One region of the Streptomyces sp. NPDC041713 genome, then DNA from elsewhere that is predicted to be linked to it. Evidence: riboswitches for the same ligand, from Rfam matches in the RefSeq annotation. Region 1 holds a riboswitch; the other holds the start of a gene.

Region 1 (7,502 bases):
ATGCTCCCGGCGTTCGGCCTGCTGACGTGGCTCGCGATCTGGGCCCGGCAGCGCGAGCTGCGCACGATCCGCGCGGAGCTGCCCGCGTACGTGGCGGCGGGCTGGCTCACCCCGCCCGAGCCGTACGCGCTGGGCTCGATGCGCGCCCGCGCGCTGGCCCGCGACTACGCCGCGTACACCTGGGGGAAGGCGGCGTCCCGCACGGTCGCCGAGTACCAGATGTACGCGACGTCGCTGGCGCTGCTGCGCCACCGGGGCCGGCGCGGCCGGGCCGGGGCCGACTTCGTGGCCCGCGAGCGGGAACTCCTCGAACAACTCTGGGAGCGGCGCGAGCCGGCCCGCCCCGCGCTGGCGTACGCGGCGCAGGCGACGGCACCGGTGATGCGACCGCTGCCACCCGGCCCCTACGGGTCGTACGGGGCCTCCGGCGGGTACGGCCACCCCCCTTACGGGACGCCCGTCCCCGCCGCCCCGTACGGGCCCACCCCGTACGGGCCCACCCCGTACGGCGCGTACAACCCCTACCGCTCCTAGGTCGTGTCCTAGGCGGACGCGGCCGTCAGCCGGGCGATCTCCGCCGGCGTCAGCTCAAGGTCCGCCACCGCGAGCAGCGCCGGCAGCTGCTCGACCGTGCGCGCGGAGGCGATCGGCGCCGCCACCGTGGGCTGCGCGGCCAGCCAGGCGAGCGCCACGGTCGCGACCTGCGCCCCGTGCGCCTCGGCGATCTCGTCGAGCGCGGTCAGGACGCGCTCGCCCCGCTCGCTGCCCACGTACTGTGCGACCCCGCCGCTGCGGGCGCTCTCCACCTTCGCGCCCGGACGGTACTTGCCGGTGAGGAAGCCGGACGCGAGCGCGTAGTAGGGGACGGCCGCGATGCCGGCGCGCGAGGCGACCTCCTGGAGCGGGCCCTCGTAGGTGTCGCGGGAGACGAGGTTGTAGTGCGGCTGCAGCGCGACGTAGCGCGCGAGCCCCTCGCGGTCGGAGAGGTCGAGGGATTCCTGGAGCCGCTCGGGGGTGATGTTGGAGGCGGCGATGGCGCGCACCTTGCCGTCCCGCACCAGCCCGTCGAGCGTCCCGATGATCTCCTCCACCGGGACCGAAGGGTCGTCGTAGTGCGTGTAGTAGAGGTCGATGTAGTCGGTGCCGAGGCGGCGCAGCGACGCGTCGATGCCGCCCTTGATGGTGGCCGGGGAGAGGCCCTTGAACTCGGGGTGGGCGCCGACCTTCGTGGCGATGACGACGTCGGAGCGGTTGCCGCGTTCGGCCAGCCACTCGCCGACGAGGGTCTCGGACTCACCGCCCTGGTTGCCGTCCACCCAGGCCGAGTAGACGTCGGCGGTGTCGATGAAGTTGCCGCCCGCGGCGGTGTAGGCGTCGAGGACGGCGAAGGAGGCGGCCCGGTCGGCGGTCCAGCCGAAGACGTTGCCGCCCAGGGAGAGCGGGAAGACCTCGAGGTCGGAGGAGCCGAGCGTACGCAGATAAGTCATGCGTTCCTCAACAAGCACACCGGAAACGGAATTCCGTGCACGCACCACCGGACCGACCGGCGGCCCTGGCGTCGGGGGGATGTCGCCAGGACCGCCGGAGTACGGAGACCCGGACCGCGGAGACCCGGACCGCAGGGGCGCGGACCTCAGGGATACCTCAGGGATACCTCAGGGATTCAGGCCCTTGCCCTGCAGCCAGCCGAGCGGGTCGATCCCGGTGCCGTCGGGCGTGTGGACCTCCATGTGGAGGTGCGGCCCGGTGACGTTGCCGGTCGCGCCGACGCGGCCGATGACCTCGCCGGTGGTGACCTTCTGGCCCGCGCTGACATTGAGCGAGGACTGGTGGCAGTACCAGACCTCCGTGCCGTCCTCGAGTTCGAGCACGGTGCGGTAGCCGTACGCGCCCGCCCAGCCGGCCTCCTTGACGGTGCCGGTGTGCACGGCCTTGAGCGGCGTGCCCGTCGGCGCGGCGAAGTCGAGGCCGGTGTGGTGGCCGGAGGACCACATGGCGCCGGCGTCGCCGAAGTGCGAGGTGAGGGTGTACGAGGAGGTCGGGATGGCGTAGCTCTTGGCGAGCTTGGCCAGGCGCGCGGCCTCGGCCTTGGCCTTGCGGGCCTCCTCCGCCTTCTGCTTCTTGGCGGCGGCCTCGGCGTCGGCCTTCTTCTCGGCGGCCTTCTGCTGGGCGGCGGCCTCTTCGGCGGCCTTCTTGACGGCGGCGTCCTCGGCGGCGGTCCGTACGGCGGCGTCCGCCTGGTGCTGCTGGTTCTCGGCCTGCTGCATGATGCGGGTGCGCAGTGCCTCGCCCGCGTCGGTGGTGCCCTGCTCGGCGTCGACGGAGCTGACGCCGGCGGCGGTGAGCGGGGCGGACGCGGCGACGGTCGTCGTGGCGTCGGAGGAGTCGTCGGCCAGCAAGGAGCCCACGCCCGGCAGGGACTTGGCCTCGGGCAGCGAGTCGGCGACGGCGTCCACGCCCGGCAGGTCGGGCATCGATATGGAGACCGGCGGCTTGCCTTCCTGCGCGGTGGCGATGCCGCCCGCGCCGACGGCGGCGATGACGCCCACGCCGAGGACGGTGGAGCTGCGGGCGAGCCCGCCGCCGCCCTTCTTGTGCACACGGTGCCTGCCGCGGACGGGCCGGACGGAATCCTCGGTGGGGTTCCACTCCTCGAAGGAGTCCTCGTCGTACCCGCCGAAGTCGTCGTCATTCGGTATGTACACGGCTTGGGGGGCAGGCCGGTTGGACGCCACTGGGGCGCACTCCTTTCCTTCCTTCTCGCCTACCGGGTTAGCTGACGGGTTCGGAGCAGGAAGGTCTCCTACGGGCAGCTGCCGACGTGTGCGCGCATGACTGGTTCGAGGCATGCGTGCAGGCGCGGCAGAGGTCCGATTCACCCCAAGTTAGTGGTTCCCCGGCTCCCTTGCGGGATTAGGCGCGTGCGCGCGGAGCCGCCTCTAGTGACGGCTGGGACGACCGCGCTGCGTTATCGAACGTTAATAGACAGCGGGTCGGTATTCCAAGCTGTTCCGGTTGATCGTTAACGCCGATCGGCTGTACGTACCGGGACACGCGGGGGCGGAACGGGGCGAGTTGGCCCCGCCTTGGTCCACACCGGAATTTCACATTCCCTTGACAGTACGTCAGTTGTTATGCGGAGCGGTGCACTTCAGTCACCGGTGGTGACGTCGGGATCCCCGGCGACCGGCCGGCGCACCGCGAGCAACGCCATGTCGTCCGTCATCCGGCCCCCGGTGTGCCGCCGCACCTCCTCCGCGAGCGCGGCGAGCAGCGCCCGCGGGCCCCCGCGCCCGGGGAAGATCCGCCCGCCGAGCCGGGTCGCGGGATCGTAGAACTCCCCCGCCGCGTCCCGCGCCTCCGACAGGCCGTCCGTGTAGAAGAGCAGCGTCGCGCCGGGCGGGAACTCGGTCTCGTCGGCCCGGTCCGGCCAGATGCCGAGATCGCCCATGCCGAGCGGCAGCGCGGGCTCGCTCGCCGACATGACGCACAGCCGCCCGTCGCCGCGCAGCAGCAGCGGGGACGGGTGCCCCCGGTTGATCAGCCGTACCCGGCCGTCGGCGTGCCGGAACTCGGCGAGGACGGCGGTGGTGAAGCCCTCGAACGCGTCGAGGCCGTCGCGCCGGGTGCCCTCGCGGGCCAGCGCCCGCTCCAGGCGCTGCGCCACGGCCTCCAGGGTGGCCTCCTGCTCGGCGGCCTCCCGGAAGGCGCCGATGACGACGGCGACCGCGGCGACCGCGCCCATGCCCTTGCCTCGTACGTCGCCGACGATGAGCCGGACCCCGTGCGGGGTGTCCTGCACGGCGTACAGATCCCCCCCGATGAAGGCGTCTGCCTGCGCGGCCTCGTACCGCGCGGCGATGTCGAGCCCGCCGATCCGCGGGTCCGGCTCGGGCAGCACGGCGCGCTGGGTCGTCTCGGCGATGGAACGTGCGTTGGCGAGCCGGTCGTTGCCGCGGCGCACGACGCGGTTGATGACGATCGCGAGGGCCGCGACGGTGACCACGGTGAGCACCTCGGTGACGGCCTCCACGTGGCTGCTGCTCACGTTCCCGACGTGCAGGACGAGGACGGCGGCGGTGGCGGCGGCGCCGGTCAGGACGGTGCTCAGGAGCGAGTAGAAGGGGGCGGCGATCAGCGGGGCGGCCGTGAAGAGGGGCGCGGCGGTGAACTCGGGCGGGGTCGAGACGTCGTACACGACCCCGACGAGGAGCAGCAGCAGGGGGAGCGCGCGGACGAACGTCCGCTCGTGCGCGGTGGCACCCCTGTCGCCGGTTCCGCCTCGCTGCCCCACCGCTTGTCTCCCGCCGACTCCGCGCCCATCACCGCGCTCCGTCCAGGGTTCCCCCGGAGGGGAGCGGGGGCGAGCCGGTGCGGGCCGACCGGGTTACGGGGCCGGCGAAACCCGTAGGGGAGCACGAGGGCTGGGGGCAAGGGACCCGAAAAAAAACCCAGGGCCGGAAGCTGATGCTTCCGGCCCTGGGCCTTCAGTAGCGGGGACAGGATTTGAACCTGCGACCTCTGGGTTATGAGCCCAGCGAGCTACCGAGCTGCTCCACCCCGCGTCGGTGAACACAACACTACGCCATGCGGAGGGGTGCGTCGAACCACTTCCCCGCGGCCGCCGGAGCCGCTCCTACGGCCGCCCCTACGGGCACCCGGCGCCCCCTACGGGTTGTCCGCGTGCGTGAGCGTCTCCCAGGCGACGAAGAGCCCGTCCGTGCCCTCGGGACGCCGCTGCTCGGTGAACCGCTGGGTCTGCGGCATGTCCAGATGCTGCCGTCCCCGCAGGTGGTTGAGGCCGACCTCCGTGTCGGGCCCCATGTCGCGCTGCACCCGGCCGCCGCAGAGCCAGCCCGGCGCCTTCTCGCCCAGCTGGTACCGGGAGTGGAACTCGAAGGCGGCCCGCAGCCGGTCCTGGACCTCCCCGTACAGGTCGACGCCCTGGTGGCGGGCGGTCTCCGCCATGTGCGCGGTGGCGGCCAGCGAGTAACTGGCGTGCTTGAAGTTGCGGCAGGTCTCCTGGGAGATGCCGTCGACGAAGGTGCCCTGCCCGAACCAGTACCTCCGCAGCTCGGGGGCGGTGTCGATGCCGCTGCCCTCCGGGGAGACGGGCAGCTTCCCGTCGGACTCCAGATAGAAGTACGCGGGCACGCGCGTGCGGAAGTGGTGCACGGCCTTCTCGAACGTGGCGTGGTCGTCGAGGAAGACGGCCATCGACATGGTGGCGTCGGCCATCACCAGGTCCCAGTTGCCGTTGAAGTCGGCGGAACCGTCCCTGACCTGGGGCAGGTAGGCGTTGCGCAGCATCCGCTCGAACCGCAGCAGCGAGCCGTCGTTCCAGCCGTCGTAGGTGTAGCGCACGGCCTCGGCGGCGCGCGCCCAGGAGGTCGCGGCCCACGCGGTCTGCAACCCGGCGTTGGCCTCCGTGTGCCCGGTGATCACCTTCGACCAGGCGTCCATGATCTGCACGGCCTTCTTGGCGTGCGCGCGGTCGCCGGTGATGTTCCAGAGCAGCGCCTGGGTGTACGCGGCGAGGGCGTCCTCACGCTCCTCGACGCAGCCCTGCCCGGGGCGGGTGTCGGGCGGGCACTCGACGACGGGGTACGGGGTCGGCTTGTAGTCGTCCGCCGCGAACCTGCTGCCCCGCATCTGCTCGAAGGCCTTGGCCCAGGGCTGCTCCCCCGCCCGGACGTGCGCGCGCACCCGGTCGAGCTGCTCCTTGCCGACGAGGACGCCGGGGTGCGTGAACGGCAGGTCGAGGGGGCGCGCGGCGGTCGTACGAGCGCCCGCCCCGCCTCCCTGACCACTCCCGCAGCCCGCGGCGAGGACGAGAAGAGGCACGACGAGCAGACAGACCACCCGCCGCCCCGTGCGACGCACGGCTGCGCCCATTGCTGCACCTCCGAATCCACCCGGGAACGGTCCCACCGCCCCGGCAGTCCAGCGTGTCCCGCCCACCCCACCTCCGCCGACCGGAATGCTCCGTTCGGGGGCGTGGGGCCCCGAGAGGGGTGGCAACCAGTTGGGTCCCGGCGCGGCTCAGATCACCGGTGGCCGCCCCAGTCGCGTCAGCCGCCACACCGTGCGCCACCGCATCGGCCTGCGCCCGCCGCACGGCGTCCGCAGCCCTTCGGCGAAGCCAGCGGCCCAGGCCCGAAGGCCGGACAGCGAGCGCGTGCGGGCCACCGTGAGGAGCGTCCAGATGCCGAGGTGGACGGGGATCAGCGGGAGCGGAAGGCGGCGCCGGACCAGCCAGACGCGGTTGCGCGCGGTGTAGCGGTGGTAGACCGCGTGCCGGGCCGGGGAGGTCTTGGGGTGCTGGAGCAGCAGGGCCGGCTCGTAGAGGATCTTCCAGCCGGCGTCGACGGCCCGCCAGGCGAGGTCGGTCTCCTCGTGTCCGAAGAAGAACTGGGCGGGCCAGGTCCCGGTCCGCACCAGCATCTCGGCGGAGAAGGCGTGCCCGCCGCCGAGGAAGGCGGTGACGAGACCGCGCCGCATGGGGTCGTCGGCGCGCAGCCGGGGGATGTGGCGCCGCTGGGTCTCGCCCGTCTCGTCGGCGATGCGGAACCCGGCGATGCCCAGGCGCGGGTCGGCGGCGAACAGGTCCCGGATCCGGCGGAAGACGTCGCTGTCGACGAGCAGCCCGTCGTCGTCCAGCTCCACGACGACGTCCACGTCGCCGAACTCCATCAGCCGCTCGATGGCCACGTTGCGGCCACCGGGGCAACCGAGGTTCTCGTCGAGCTCGATCTTCGTCAACGTGCCGGGGATCGGCGGCAGTTCGGGGAGGGGCGAGCCGTTGCCGAGGACGACGACGCGGTGCGGCGGCACGTCCTGGAAGGCCACGGACGCGAGGAGGGCGTCGAGTTCACTCGGGCGGTTGCCCATGGTGATGACGACGACGCCGAGTCGTGGTGGCCGGCCCCGCGGCGGACGGGGGGCCTGCGGATGCGGCCGGTGGTCGGCCTGCGACTCGGGCTGCGGCACTGCGATCCCTCCAGAGGTGCGGCGGAAGTCGGCCAGTCAACACCACGGCGGCCACAGGAGGGGCGCGGCGCTCCCCACCTGCCCCCGGGAGGGCACAACGCGCTCACCTGACGCCGGGAGGGGCACGGCGCCCCCACTTGACCCCGAGTCGGCCGCCGCTGGAGGGACCCTGGTGGGGGTGGGCCGCGGCGGTATCGTCGGGGCGGGACGCGACGCCTTCTCCCGTGACCGGTTGCACCGCACGCTCACCGCCTCTTCCCTTCCAGGAGTGACCAAGCATGTCGACCATCACCGAGCTCAGTGAGCTGAGCGGCGAGTACGTCCTCGACACCGGCCGCACCCGGCTCGGGTTCATCGGCAAGCACTCCGTGGGGCCCCAAGTACGGGGTGAGTTCGAGGAGTTCGAGGGCAGCGCGCACCTCGACGGCGACGACCCGGCGAAGTCCGGCATCCGGCTCACCATCCGGTCGCGGAGCCTGCAGACCGGCAACAAGATGCGCGACGACCCGCTG
Region 2 (7,502 bases), on a different contig from region 1:
AAAGACGGCCGAATGCCCGTTTCCTGCGAGCACGAAACCTGCCGAAGATTGTCGCGCCCGTATACCGCCGGGTACAGTCGCCGCACTGCTCTGCCCCTGCTGCCGAGGCGAAAGAGAAGTTGGTGAACGACCGTCACCCGTCGGGGAGCTCCGCTCCCCCGCCCTCGGCTCCCGGCGCCGACTACGCGCACTACGCGACGTACGGCCAACAGGGCGCCGAGCACGGTGGCTACGGCTACGACGCGTACTCCACCGCCGGCGCCGGATTCGACACCGGGGGCTTCGACACCGGCGGCTACGACACCGGCACCTTCGCCACCGACCCCCTCTTCGGCGACATGCCGGGCACCGGCCACGACACCGGCCAGTGGGCGACCACGACAGCCCCCCAACAGACGCTCACCCACGACGCGTACGCCGCGCAGCACTACGCCGCCACGTACGACACCGGCGGCTACGACACCACCTCGATGTGGTCGACGGGCGGGCACCAGCAGCTCGCCGACATCCCGCCGCAGCCGGGCCCCGACACCACGGCCCAGTGGGACGTCGGTGCCTGGAACCCGGCGCCGCAGCCCGGCCAGTGGGACACGCAGGCCTTCGAGACGGGCGCGTACGACGCGACGACCTGGAACGTCGCGGGCGGCGAGACGCACGGGTCCCCGGAGCCGGAGACCCAGCGGTACGAGGTCACGGACCCGTACGAGATCTCCCCGGAGTCCGCGTACGCCACCGACACCGACCCCGCCACCGATACGGACACCGGCAGCCCCACCGCGTACGAAAACAACGGGACCGACGCCCCCTATGACGCCATAGAACGCTCGGCCACCGCAGACCTCGACAGCGACAGCGACAGCGCCTCACCCGCCACCGCCGCTACCGCCGCCACCACCGACTCCCCCGCCGGCCCCCCGTCTTCCCGCCGCGCCTCCCGCGGCAAGGGCGCCTCCGGTTCGGGGAGTTCGCGGACCCGCCGCCGCAGCCCCGCCAAGCGTTCGGCCCTGCTCACGGTCGCCGTGCCTTCGGTCTGCGTGATGGGAGTGGCCGGTGTGGCCGCCGCCTCCGTGGGCAGCTTCGGCGGGGACGAGGACAGCAAGGAGACGACGGCGTCGGCCCCGGACCCCACGTCCGTGCAGCCCTCCGCCGCCAACAACAAGCTCGACACCCAGCTGGCGAACCTCTCCGCCGACGCGGGCGACTTCGCGGACCGCGCTAGCCGTACGCAGGAGCGCATCGACCTCAAGGCCCAGAAGGTGGCCGCGCAGAAGCAGGCCGCGGCCGAGGCGGCGCGCAAGGAACGGCTGCGCCCCAAGTTCTCCCTGCCGGTGAAGCAGCGCGGGCTGAGCGCGTACTACGGCCAGGCCGGCGTCAACTGGATGTCCGCGCACTCCGGCATCGACTTCCCGGTGTCGTACGGCACCGAGGTGAGCGCCGCGACCGACGGCACCGTCTCCACGAAGTGGAACAGCGCCTACGGCAACATGGCGATCGTGACCGCGAAGGACGGCACGGAGACGTGGTACTGCCACCTCTCCTCGCACAAGATCTCCTCCGGCCCGGTGAAGGCCGGCGAGGTCATCGCCTTCTCCGGCAACTCCGGCAACTCCACCGGCCCGCACCTGCACTTCGAGGTGCGTCCCGGCGGCGGCTCGGCGATCGACCCGCTGCCGTGGCTGCGCAGCCACGACCTCGACCCGACGTAACGCCGGCGGCCGCCGCGGCGATCCCGCCGCGGCCACACAGCACCGCCGCCACGCGCGCGGGCGCGCGCTACAGCTTCTCGACCGGCGCGTACCGCAGCAGCAGCCGCTTCGGCTTGGGCTCGCCGAAGTCGACCGTCGCCTCCGCGTTCGCTCCCGTGCCCTTCACCCCGACGACCGTGCCGAGGCCGAACTGGTCGTGCGTGACCCGGTCGCCGACGGCCAGGGCGACCACCGGCTTCTCCGTGGCGCGGCGGGTGGCGAAGCCCTGTGCGCCGCCGGCCCGCGAGCGCGAGGACGACAGCGACGAGGCGATGCCCCCGGCCGGTCCCGATCCGCCGGAACCGGACGACGCCGGGGCGCCGATGGAGCCCGTCCGCTTCCAGTCCAGATGGGTGTCCGGGATCTCCTCGAGGAAGCGCGACGGCGGGTTGTACGACGGCTGGCCCCAGGCGCTGCGCATCGAGGACCGCGTCAGATAGAGCCGTTCACGCGCGCGCGTGATGCCCACGTACGCGAGACGGCGCTCCTCCTCCAGCTCCTTGACCTGCCCGAGGGAGCGCATGTGCGGGAACACGCCGTCCTCCATGCCGGTCAGGAAGACCACGGGGAACTCGAGGCCCTTGGCGGTGTGCAGCGTCATCAGGGTGATGACTCCGGATCCGTCGTCCTCCTCGTCGGGGATCTGGTCGGAGTCGGCGACCAGGGCGACGCGCTCCAGGAAGTCGGAGAGCGTCCCGGCCGGAGCGGCGGCGGCCCCCTCGTCACCCTCGGCCTGGTCACCTTCCGCCGTGCCTGCACCCTCGGCCTGGGTGTCGCCCTGCTGCCCCGCCTGGCTGTTGTCCTGCTCGAACTCCAGGGCTACCGCGGCGAGTTCCTGGAGGTTCTCGATGCGCGTCTCGTCCTGCGGGTCGGTCGAAGCCTGCAACTCGGCGAGGTAGCCGGTGCGTTCGAGGACGGCTTCCAGGACGACGGCCGGGCCCGCGCCGGACTCGACGATCGTCCGCAGCTCCTCCATGAGCGTGTTGAACCGCTTGACGGCGTTGACCGAGCGGGCCGCCATGCCGTACGCCTCGTCGACGCGGCGCAGCGCCTGCGGGAAGGAGATCTTCTCGCGCTGCGAGAGCGCGTCGATCATCGCCTCGGCGCGGTCGCCGATGCCCCGCTTGGGCACGTTGAGGATGCGGCGCAGCGGGACCGCGTCCTCGGGATTGGCGAGAACGCGCAGGTAGGCCAGCACATCGCGGACCTCCTTGCGCTCGTAGAAGCGGACGCCGCCGACGACCTTGTAGGGCAGGCCGACGCGGATGAAGATCTCTTCGAAGACACGGGACTGGGCGTTCGTCCGGTAGAAGATCGCCACGTCGCCGGCCTTGGCGTCACCCGCGTCCGTGAGGCGGTCGATCTCGTCGGCGACGAACTGTGCCTCGTCGTGCTCGGTGTCGGCGACGTACCCGGTGATGCGCGCGCCCGCGCCCTGGTTGGTCCACAGGTTCTTCGGGCGGCGGCTTTCGTTCCGCTCGATGACCGCGTTCGCGGCGGTGAGGATCGTCTGCGTGGAGCGGTAGTTCTGCTCCAGGAGGATCGTCGTCGCGTCGGTGTAGTCCTCCTCGAACTGGAGGATGTTGCGGATCGTGGCGCCGCGGAAGGCGTAGATCGACTGGTCGGCGTCGCCCACCACGCACAGCTCGGCGGGGTCGTCGCCCTCGCCCCCGGAGGGGCCGACCAGCTCGCGCACCAGCGCGTACTGCGCGTGGTTGGTGTCCTGGTACTCGTCGACCATGACGTGCCGGAAGCGGCGGCGGTAGTGCTCGGCGACGTCCGGGAAGGCGCGGAGCAGGTGGACCGTCGTCATGATCAGGTCGTCGAAGTCCAGCGCGTTCGCCTCGCGGAGGCGCGACTGGTACATCGCGTAGGCCTGGGCGAGGGTCTTCTCGAAGCCGTCGGCCGCCTGGCCCGCGAAGTCCTCCTCGTCGATCAGCTCGTTCTTCAGGTTGGAGATCTTGGCGCTGAAGGACTTCGGCGGGAACTTCTTCGGGTCGAGGTCCAGGTCACGGCAGACCAGGGCCATCAGACGCTTGGAGTCCGCGGCGTCGTAGATCGAGAAGGAGGAGGTGAAGCCCAGCTTCTTGTACTCGCGGCGCAGGATGCGGACGCAGGCGCTGTGGAAGGTCGACACCCACATCGCGTTCGCCCGCGGGCCCACGAGCTGCTCGACGCGCTCCTTCATCTCGCCCGCGGCCTTGTTCGTGAAGGTGATCGCGAGGATCTGGCCGGGGTGCACACCGCGCTCGGCGAGCAGATACGCGATGCGGTGGGTCAGCACGCGGGTCTTGCCGGAGCCGGCGCCGGCGACGATGAGCAGCGGGGCGCCGGCGTGCACGACGGCCGCGCGCTGGTTCTCGTTCAGCCCCTCCAGGAGCGACGCCGGGTCGATGACCGGGCGGGGGGCGCCGTCGCGGTAGTGCGTCTCCCGGGTCATGGGCGCGTCGAACTTCCCGTCGAACAGGTCATCCGGAATGGGCTCCGGAGCGCTGTCCTCGGGCGGCGGCGGGGGCGCTTCGTCCGTGGCCCGGGAGGGCTGCAGGTCCGCCAGGAAGCTGTCATCAAAGAGGCTGCTCATCGCCTCCCGAGTCTAGGCGGCCCCACTGACAACCCGCTGCGGGTTCCGGTCACCTCACATCCGGCCGCCCCGCCCGGCCGGCTGCGCCCGGCTACCCCACGCCCGCGGACGATCACCCTCCGCATTTGCCGGTGCGTACCATTCCGATGTTCGCACCGGGCCCCTCGCAAAGTCACGAAAATGTATCGGGCATAACGAACATCAACCTTCACACGGGCCACACGAGTTGGCTAGCGTGCTCCGCGGGCCTCTCGTCCCCCACCGGCGAACCCCGCCGGGAACGGGTGGCCTCCGCCGAGTCCGACGTGCTCGGAGCCGGGGACCCACCGAAAAACTTGGGGTGAATCGGTCCCGTACGTAGTACGGGACCGTAGGGCAACCTTCCGGACCAGCCGCCCGAACCCGACAGCTAACCCGGTAGGCGGTCTACGGAAGGAGTCGCCTCCCTTGGCGTCGCACCGCAAGCCGCGGACCCGGGCATCCGCACTCCGCACGACCCCCGCCCTCGGCATCACGACGGCGGCCCTCACCTCCGTCGCCCTCCTGTCGCAGAGCGCGCAGGCAGCGCCCTCCACACCGGCGAAGCCCAGCCTCGAAGAGGTCCAGAAGAAGGTCGACGAGCTCTACCAGCAGGCCGGCGTGGCCACCCAGAAGTACAACGCGGCCAAGGAGCGCTCCGACAAGCAGCGCAAGAAGGTCGACCGCCTGCTCGACGACGTGGCCGCGCGCGCCGACAAGCTGAACGACGCCCGCAAGGAACTCGGCTCGTTCGCCGCCGCGCAGTACCGCACCGGTGCCGTCTCCGAGACGGCGACGATGATGCTCGCCGACGACCCACAGGGCTACTTCGACCAGAACCACCTCACGGACCGGCTGACCACGCGCCAGAAGAAGGCGGTCGACGCGTACGAGGCGGAGCAGGCGTCGGCGACCAAGCAGCGCACGAAGGCCGCGACGAGCCTGAAGACCCTGAGCGACGCGCGGGAGGACCTCAAGACGAGCAAACAGACCGTCCAGCGGAAGCTGGGCCACGCGCGCGAGCTCCTCTCGAAGCTCACCGCCCAGGAGAAGGCGCGACTGGCGGAGATCGAGCGGCAGAAGAAGCAGGAGGCCAAGCGCAAGGCCGAGAAGCTGGCCCGCGAGCAGGCCGCGGAGGCGGAGCGCAAGCGCAAGGCGGAGGAGGCCGCGCAGCGGAAGAAGGAGCAGGAGAAGGGTGATTCCGGTTCCGGCTCCGGATCGGGGTCGGGGTCGGGGTCGGGTTCAGGCACCGGTGCGGGCTCGGATGCCGGTACGGGGTCCGGTACGGGATCCGGTACGGGATCCGGGAGCACGGACGGCAGCTACGCCACGAAGGCCGCGAAGGTCATCGACTTCGCTCGGGCACAGATCGGCAAGCCGTACGTGTGGGGCGCCACCGGACCCGACTCCTACGACTGCTCCGGCCTCACGCAGGACGCCTGGAAGGCCGCGGGGATCTCCCTGCCGCGCACCACGTGGGACCAGGTGAAGGTCGGCACGACCGTGAAGACCGCCGACGCCAAACCCGGTGACCTGGTGTTCTTCTACGACGACATCAGCCACGTCGGGATCTACATCGGCAACGGCAAGATGATCCACGCCCCGAAGCCGGGCGCGAACGTCCGCGTCGAGTCGATCTACTACATGCCCATCCACAGTGTGGTGCGCCCCGCGTAACCGCACCCCCACGCGCGTGTGGCCCGCATCCCGGGGGGATGCGGGCCACACGTACGTGACGGCTGGAGGGCCGGCTCTCAGGTCCAGAGCACCGCGATGAAGATGTTCGTCACGGTCAGCAGGCCGACCGCGCCGAACAGCGGCTTCTCGATCTTCTCCTCGTCCCGCTTCACGTAGACCAGCGCGAGGATCACGATCAGCAGGGCCAGCTTGATGCCGATCTTGAGGTTGTTGACCGCGTTGTCGTCCGCCTGGTTGAGGCCCACCAGGACCACACCGGTGACGAGCATCACGAGCGCGCCGTGCAGCATCGCGGGGCTGAAACGGGCGGCACCCTGGCCCATCTGCTTCATCTGGGTGAGGAAACCGCCCAGGAGCGAAGCGATGCCGATGATGTGCAGGCCGACGAAGAGATGGATGAGTAGGTCCATGGGGCCGGAGCCTAGCCCGGTCGCCCACCGCTCCGGCAGCCACCCCCGTACCACCGCTCCCTCGCGGACGCGGCGCAATCGAGCCATCGGTCACAGCCGCGTTCGAAGCAGGCGCCCGTGACCGGTCGACCCGGTCAAGGTCGGTCATTCAGGCACTCACTTCCGTCGGTTCCGCACAATCCGTCACCAACCCGTGACGGTCAGGTTTAGCGTCCTCCACCAGGTGACCGGCTCCCCGTCGCCGTCCGGACCGGGCGGCTCGTCGGACACCACCGCCGAGAAACCCGGCGGCGGCCCGCTCCCCCTGTGGCGGGCCGCCGCCGGACAGGTAAGGAGCCCTCTTCGTGGCAGCGCACCGCAAGCCCCGCCCGCGCTCGCTCAGCGGCAGCACGTTCCGCACCGCTCTCACCCTCGCCCTGGCGGGAGCCGCGTCGGCGACCGCGTTCGACGGCGTCGGGCACGCCGATCCACCGCTCGGCCCCACCGAGGTGAAGGCCAAGGTCGACGCGCTCTACCGCGAGGCGGAGACGGCCACCGAGAAGTACAACGGCGCGAAGGAGAAGGCCGAGAAAGCCGAAAAGTCGCTGACCGCACTGCGCGACGAGGCGGCCCGCAGGACGGAGAAGCTCAACTCCGCCCGCGACACCCTGGGTTCGTACGCCACCGCGCAGTACCGCGCGGGCGGCATCGACCCCGCCGTACAGCTCGCCCTCTCCTCCGACCCCGAGCAGTTCCTGGACCGTGCGGCGCGCGCCGACCGGGCCGGCGGCCGACAGGCCGTGGCCGTGCGGGACGTCCGCAAGCAGCTCCGCGGAGTGGAACAGCTGCGCGACACAGCCGACGACCGGCTCGCCACCCTCCGGGCCCGCCAGGCGGAGCTGCGCAAGCACAAGAAGACGGTCACCGAGAAGCTCGGCGAAGCCAGACGGCTGCTGTCCCGGCTCACGGCCCACCAGCGCGCGGAACTCGCCGCCCCGACGAGCGAACGCGCCACCCGCACCCACACCCGCGACGCCTCCCCGCGCACCGCCAAGGCCCCCACCACCCGTG

The links. Region 1 has a riboswitch for cyclic di-AMP ahead of ACZ6CV_RS13185 (M23 family metallopeptidase). Riboswitches for the same ligand answer to the same signal wherever they lie in the genome.
Region 2: another riboswitch for cyclic di-AMP. It lies ahead of ACZ6CV_RS07940 (C40 family peptidase); the one in region 1 lies ahead of ACZ6CV_RS13185 (M23 family metallopeptidase).

The regions. Positions count from the first base shown of each region.
Region 1 covers NZ_JBVIZY010000003.1:772,929-780,430, reverse strand. Annotated here, with positions in the region: gene ACZ6CV_RS13195 (PrsW family intramembrane metalloprotease) at 1-534, shown strand, start outside; gene ACZ6CV_RS13190 (aldo/keto reductase) at 543-1,487, opposite strand; gene ACZ6CV_RS13185 (M23 family metallopeptidase) at 1,656-2,735, opposite strand; cyclic di-AMP (ydaO/yuaA leader) riboswitch at 2,747-2,930, opposite strand; gene ACZ6CV_RS13180 (PP2C family protein-serine/threonine phosphatase) at 3,152-4,294, opposite strand; tRNA gene ACZ6CV_RS13175 (tRNA-Met) at 4,492-4,565, opposite strand; gene ACZ6CV_RS13170 (alginate lyase family protein) at 4,669-5,895, opposite strand; gene ACZ6CV_RS13165 (glycosyltransferase family 2 protein) at 6,043-6,891, opposite strand; gene ACZ6CV_RS13160 (YceI family protein) at 7,269-7,502, shown strand, end outside.
Region 2 covers NZ_JBVIZY010000002.1:686,099-693,600, forward strand. Annotated here, with positions in the region: gene ACZ6CV_RS07930 (M23 family metallopeptidase) at 123-1,706, shown strand; gene pcrA (DNA helicase PcrA) at 1,774-4,326, opposite strand; cyclic di-AMP (ydaO/yuaA leader) riboswitch at 4,609-4,765, shown strand; gene ACZ6CV_RS07940 (C40 family peptidase) at 4,774-6,021, shown strand; gene ACZ6CV_RS07945 (hypothetical protein) at 6,099-6,452, opposite strand; gene ACZ6CV_RS07950 (C40 family peptidase) at 6,797-7,502, shown strand, end outside.